One region of the Agrobacterium tumefaciens genome, then DNA from elsewhere that is predicted to be linked to it. Evidence: predicted binding sites of a transcription regulator. Region 1 holds the regulator's gene; the other holds the start of a gene.

Region 1 (3,408 bases):
GCCTTCCACCTCGCCACGGAAATACTCGACATGACCGTCCGGCCAGGCAAGGCACAATACGCTGACGAAGCGGCCCGTGCGATCCTCGGCTTTCGATGCGCCGCGTTCGGCAAGCGCATCTTCAACCTTTTGCATTGCCATGGCGAAATCGCGCGTGCCGTCGGCCGTCTCTGCCCAATTGGCGGTGTAGACACCCGGTGCACCGTCCAGTGCGTCGATGACAAGACCGGAATCGTCGGACAGGGCCGGCAGGCCGGATGCCTTGGCGGAGGCAAGCGCCTTGATGGCGGCATTGTCCTCAAAGGTCGTGCCCGTCTCATCCGGCTCTGCGAAATTCAGCTCGGCGGCCGATTTGGCGGAAAAGCCGAAAGGTCCGATCAGATCGGCGATTTCGGCGATCTTGCCCTTGTTGTGGCTGGCGACGACGATCGTTCTGGTATCGAGCTTGCGCATCATGGTTTCCTGTCGGCTCAGGCGATTGCCTGCTTCTGAAGGGCGACCAGCTCGCTGCAGCCTGCCTTGGCAAGGCCAAGCAGCGTCAGGAATTCTTCTTCGGAGAAGGGCGCGCCTTCCGCCGTTCCCTGAACTTCAACGATACCGCCGGAGCCGGTGATGACAAAATTCGCGTCGGTCTCGGCGGAAGAGTCTTCCAGATAGTCGAGATCGATCACCGGCTGCTTGGCGAAGATGCCGCAGGAGATCGCGGCGATATGGTCTTTCAGAACCTTCTCGACCTTGATCATGTTGCGGGTTTCGATCCACTTCAGGCAATCATGCAGGGCAATCCATGCGCCGGTGATGGAGGCGGTGCGTGTGCCGCCGTCCGCCTGGATGACGTCGCAGTCGATGCTGATCTGGCGCTCCCCGAGCGCCTGCAGATCAACGACGGCGCGGAGCGAGCGGCCGATTAGGCGCTGGATTTCCTGCGTGCGCCCACCCTGCTTGCCAGCGGCGGCTTCGCGCTTCATGCGCTCATGGGTAGAGCGCGGCAGCATGCCGTATTCGGCGGTGACCCAGCCCTTGCCACTGTTGCGCAGCCACGGCGGCGTCTTTTCTTCAAGGCTTGCGGTGACGAGCACATGCGTGTCGCCGAATTTGACCAGACAGGAGCCTTCGGCGTGCTTCGAGAAATTGCGCTCGAAGGAAACCTTGCGCATCTGATCGGTTTTTCTGCCTGAAGGCCGCATATGATCCACTCTCCATGTTGGTTCCTGCCTTCTAAGGTGCGCTCCGGGCTTTTGCAAAGCCAATTTCCATTTTGCCGCAGCGGCGCGACGCATTATATTGGCCCAGAGTAGATTTGGGTGACAAAGAACGGACGAGATGGGTTTTTCAGCACCGCTTTCAAAAGATCAGGCATTGCTGCTGGATGAACGGTCGCGGGAAATTTTCCGGCGCATCGTCGAAGGCTATCTCGACACTGGCGAACCCCTGGGATCGCGCAGCCTGTCGCGGTTGCTGCCGATGTCGCTTTCGCCGGCTTCCGTGCGTAACGTCATGAGCGATCTCGAGGAACTGGGCCTCATCTATTCGCCACATATCAGCGCCGGGCGCCTGCCCACCCAGACGGGGCTGCGTTTCTTTGTCGACGCCTTCATGCAGGTGGGCGATCTGCCTGCCGACGAGCGGGCGAATATCGACCGGCAGATCGGCCCGGTCGCCGGCCACGAACAATCGCTGGAAGGGCTGCTGACGGAAGCGAGCCGCATGCTGTCGGGCATGTCGCGCGGCGCCGGCCTCGTGCTGACGGCCAAGAACGATGTCATCCTCAAACATGTCGAGTTCATTCGGCTGGAACCCACCAAGGCGCTTGCGGTGCTGGTGGGCGACCACAATCAGGTCGAAAACCGCATCATCGAATTGCCGGCTGGTATTTCCTCGTCGCAATTGACTGAGGCGGCCAATTTCATCAATGCCCATCTCTCCGGCCAGACGTTGCAGGAATTGCGTGGCCAGTTTCAGACGCAGCGGGCGGAGCTGCAATCGGAACTCGGCACGCTGGCGCAGGATCTCATCGAACGCGGCCTTGCCGTCTGGGCGGGTGACAATGAGGAGGGCAAGCTCGGCCGCCTCATCGTTCGCGGACGTTCCAACCTGCTCGAAGGGCTGGCCGGCGAAGAAGACATTGATCGTGTACGCCTGCTGTTCGATGATCTGGAGCGCAAGGAAAATCTCATCGAAATCCTCAACCTTGCGGAAAGCGGCTCGGGTGTGAGGATTTTCATTGGCTCGGAAAACAAGCTCTTTTCGCTGTCCGGTTCATCGCTCATCGTTGCGCCCTATCGCGATGATGACAACCGTGTCGTGGGTGCGGTCGGTGTGATCGGGCCAACGCGGCTGAATTACGCCCGTATCGTTCCCATGGTCGATTATACCGCCCAGATCATGGCCCGCCTTTCCCGGAAGCAAAGATAGGACAAGCCCGCAAGGTCAGAGAATGCGGCAAGCTTTTCGCCGCAAGCCTTGATTTTTGCCCGCCAAAGCTCGATATCGGGCGCAACCAACAATATTCAAATTTGGAGAACGTCATGACCGACGATACAAAAAAGCCCGGACCTGACGCGGACATCGCCGAAGAGTTTCTCGATCCCGCGCTCGCCGGCGAAGAGCCGACTGATGCCGCCGAACCCGATCCGGTCGAGCTGCTGAAGGCTGAAAATGCCGATCTGCGCGACAAGTTTCTGCGCCTCGCAGCCGAAATGGACAATCTTCGCCGCCGCACCGAGCGCGACGTCAAGGACGCCAAGGCCTATTCGCTGGCCGGCTTTGCGCGCGACATGCTCGCCGTTTCCGACAATCTTCGCCGCGCGCTCGAGGCTATTCCCGATGAGCTCAAGACCAATGGCGAAGCCGGTCTCAATGGCCTGATCGAAGGCGTCGAGATGACCGAACGTTCGATGTTGTCGACGCTCGAGCGCCATGGCGTCAAGAAGATCGACGCCGAGGGCCAGAAGTTCGATCCGAACTTCCACCAGGCCATGTTCGAAATTCCCAACCCGGCGGTTCCGAACAACACTGTGCTTCAGGTTATTCAAGCCGGTTTCACCATCGGCGACCGCGTCCTGCGCCCCGCCATGGTCGGCGTCGCCAAGGGTGGCCCGAAGGCGGAAACCGCCGCATCGGCAGAGCCCGGCACGGCCTCTCTCAATGAAAAGGATGCCTGAGGCATTCCTTCCCGCAATAAAAAACGCGCCCTTGAGGCGCGTTTTTTATTGTCATGAAAACCTGAGATCAGTGGCGACGGATCATGCCGCCGTCGCCTGTTCCTGATTGAGGAAAGCATAGATTGCCGTGTCGGAATCGGTGGCGCGCAGCTTAGCCACCAGTTCAGGGTCGCGCAGGGCGCGCGCAATTCGAGACAGTGCCTTCAGGTGATCCGCACCGGCGCCCTCAGGCGCAAGCAAAAGG
Region 2 (3,408 bases), 350 kb from region 1:
CTTGATGCCGAGGTCTTCGGAAATGACGGTACCACCGGTCAGGATGGCGATGTCTTCCAGCATGGCCTTGCGGCGGTCGCCGAAGCCCGGAGCCTTGACGGCAGCGATCTTGAGGCCGCCACGCAGCTTGTTGACGACGAGCGTTGCAAGAGCTTCGCCTTCGACGTCTTCAGCGATGATGACGAGCGGCTTGCCGGTCTGAACGACAGCTTCGAGAACCGGCAGCATGGCCTGGAGGTTCGAAAGCTTCTTTTCGTGCAGGAGGATGTATGCGTCTTCGAGGTCCGCAACCATCTTTTCCGGGTTGGTCACGAAGTAGGGCGACAGGTAGCCGCGGTCGAACTGCATGCCTTCGACGACTTCGAGTTCGGTTTCAGCGGTCTTGGCTTCTTCGACGGTGATAACGCCTTCGTTGCCAACCTTCTGCATTGCTTCAGCAATGTCGAGGCCGATCTGACGCTCGCCGTTTGCAGAGATCGTGCCGACCTGTGCAACTTCTTCCGAAGTGTTGATCTTCTTGGCCTTGGCCTGAAGGTCCTTGACGACTTCTGCAACAGCAAGATCGATGCCGCGCTTCAGGTCCATCGGGTTCATGCCGGCAGCAACTGCCTTGGCGCCTTCGCGAACGATGGCCTGGGCCAGAACCGTTGCGGTGGTGGTGCCGTCACCGGCGATGTCGTTGGTCTTGGAGGCAACTTCGCGAACGAGCTGTGCGCCCATGTTCTCGAACTTGTCTTCCAGTTCGATTTCCTTGGCGACGGAAACGCCGTCCTTGGTGATGCGCGGAGCGCCGAAGGACTTGTCGATAACGACGTTACGACCCTTCGGGCCGAGGGTTACCTTCACTGCATCAGCAAGAACGTCGACGCCCTTGAGCATCTTTTCGCGCGCTGTGCGGCCGAATTTTACTTCTTTGGCTGCCATGTTCAAAACTCCTGGTTTCGAATGGCCGGAAACGGGTCCGGCTTGAAATTTAAGGAAGGACGGGTTCGGCTAAATCAGCCGATGATGCCCATGATGTCGGCTTCCTTCATGATCAGAAGGTCTTCGCCGTTGAGCTTGACTTCGGTGCCCGACCACTTGCCGAACAGAACGCGGTCGCCAGCCTTGACGTCGAGAGCGACGACCTTGCCGGACTCATCGCGTGCGCCGGAACCGACGGCGACGATTTCGCCTTCCTGCGGCTTTTCCTTTGCGGTATCGGGAATGATGATGCCGCCCTTGGTCTTTGCTTCGGATTCAACGCGACGAACGACGACGCGATCGTGAAGCGGGCGGAAATTGGTGCTTGTCATTGCCTAATCCCTCGATCAAATGACTTCACGAACCTTCAGAGGCTCGCGTGATGGGTGTTAGCACTCTTCTTGTTTGAGTGCCAGCGAAGCCGAGATAAGGAGGCCTTCTGCTTGAGTCAAGAACGGCCTGTCGGAAAAATTTCATGGCTTATGGTTATCAGCGTTCCATGACAGAAATTTCCCATGCGCTGACCGGCGGGTGAAAACCAACCCTTTTGGCAACTCCTCATCGTTTCGGGCCTAGCGGGGTTTTATGTCCGCACAGTGGCGGATGGATCGCAGGCAGGCTCGGCGCCGCTTTTTTCCTTGCCATCGGCGTTACGCTTTGCGATGTCACGCACACCCTTTTCTCGCATCCGGAAAGCATTCTCATGGCCCATCGCATTCTCACCCTCGGCGAAATCACTGATGGGTTCGACGTTATTCTCTCGGATGTCTGGGGCGTGCTGCACAACGGGGTCAACGCCTTCCCTGATGCGGCGGTTGCGCTGCAGGAAGCGCGCAAGGCCGGCAAGACCGTGGTGCTTATCACCAATTCGCCGCGCCCCGCTCCCGGCGTCATCGATCAGCTTCGTGTTCTCGGCGTTCCGGACGAAGCCTATGACCGCATCATCACCTCTGGCGACGTCACCCGCGGGCTGATTGCGGAAGGCCCGAAAAAAGTCTTCCTGCTCGGCCCGGAGCGCGACCTGCCGCTGCTGGAGGGCCTCGATGTCGAACGGGTCGGCGAGGCGGAGGCGCAATCCGTCGTCTGCACCGGCTTCTTCGATGACGAGACGGAAACGCCGGAGGATTATACCGAGATGCTCAAGGGCTTCATCGCCCGCAAGGCGCCGATGATCTGCGCCAACCCCGATCTGGTGGTGGAACGCGGCGAGCGCATCATTCCCTGCGCCGGCGCCATGGCCGCTTATTATGAGCAGCTGGGCGGCGAGGTCCGCATTGCCGGCAAGCCGCACGCGCCGATCTATGAAGCCTGCCTTGCTGCGGCGAAAGACGTGCGCGGCGCATTCCCCAGGGATCGCGTGCTCGCCATCGGCGACGGCATGCCGACGGATGTGAAAGGCGCGATTGCGAGCGGCCTCAACCTTCTTTATATCAGCGGCGGCATTCACGCCGCCGAATATACGCTGAATGGCCAGACGGACGAGGCACTTCTCAACGCCTATCTCAAGGGGCAGGGCGCGGCTCCCGGCTGGTGGATGCCCCGCCTTGCCTAAGAACGTCTGGCTTAAGCCGGCGTAAAATATGGATCGACTGCCATGACCGTCTTTCATCGCAATGAAAAAAAGGAACCGCTGCCGGACAATCTTCGCGGCGGTGTCATCGCGATCGGCAATTTCGACGGCGTGCATCGCGGCCACCGCGCGGTGCTGGACCGGGCACTGGAGCTGGCGGAAGCCCGTGGCGTTCCCGCGCTGGTACTGACCTTCGAACCACACCCCCGTTCCGTCTTCCGCCCTGATACGCCGGTCTTCCGCCTCACGCCCGCGCCGTTGAAGGCGCGCATTCTCGAGGCCATCGGCTTCCGCTCCGTCATCGAATATCCCTTCGACCGGGAATTCTCGCAGCGCTCGGCGGAAGAATTCGTCCAATCCATTCTGGTCGACTGGCTGGGCGCCAGCGCCGTCGTCACCGGTTTCGATTTCCATTTCGGCAAGGGCCGCGAAGGCGGTCCGGCATTTCTGATGGCTGCCGGCAAGCGCCATGACTTCGACGTGACGCTGGTGGATGCCTTCCGCGACGAGGGTGCCGATGTCGTGTCCTCCAGCCGTATCCGCTCGCTTCTGTGCGAGGGCGATGTGGCGGGGGCTGCCGGGCTGCTTGGCTATCGTTTCACCGTTGAAAGCGAAGTCATAGACGGCAAGAAGCTCGGCCGCACGCTGGGTTACCCCACCGCCAACATGGCGCTGGCACCCGAGACGGAACTGAAGGCGGGCATTTATGCCGTGCGGTTCCGCCGTCCCGATGGTTCGATCCGCGATGGCGTCGCAAGCTTCGGTTACCGCCCGACCGTCACGGAAAACGGCGCGGCACTGCTTGAAACATTCGTCTTCGATTTTTCGGGTGATCTCTACGGCGAAATCTGTTCGGTATCCTTCTTCGGGCATCT

What was found. The regulator HrcA, encoded in region 1, represses chaperone genes, less so after heat shock. The targets are predictions, from matches to a motif close to GTTAGCACTCNCNNNNNGNGAGTGCTAAC.
Region 2: a site for HrcA is predicted at 1,352-1,380, ahead of groES (co-chaperone GroES). Genes of this name have one in related genera too.

What each region holds. Positions count from the first base shown of each region.
Region 1 covers NZ_CP039903.1:3,035-6,442, forward strand. The annotation lists gene rdgB (RdgB/HAM1 family non-canonical purine NTP pyrophosphatase) at 1-453, opposite strand, end outside; gene rph (ribonuclease PH) at 471-1,187, opposite strand; gene hrcA (heat-inducible transcriptional repressor HrcA) at 1,324-2,415, shown strand; gene grpE (nucleotide exchange factor GrpE) at 2,529-3,164, shown strand; gene ptsN (PTS IIA-like nitrogen regulatory protein PtsN) at 3,246-3,408, opposite strand, start outside.
Region 2 covers NZ_CP039903.1:353,001-356,408, forward strand. The annotation lists gene groL (chaperonin GroEL) at 1-924, opposite strand, end outside; gene groES (co-chaperone GroES) at 999-1,295, opposite strand; gene CFBP6623_RS01790 (TIGR01459 family HAD-type hydrolase) at 1,667-2,515, shown strand; gene CFBP6623_RS01795 (bifunctional riboflavin kinase/FAD synthetase) at 2,558-3,408, shown strand, end outside.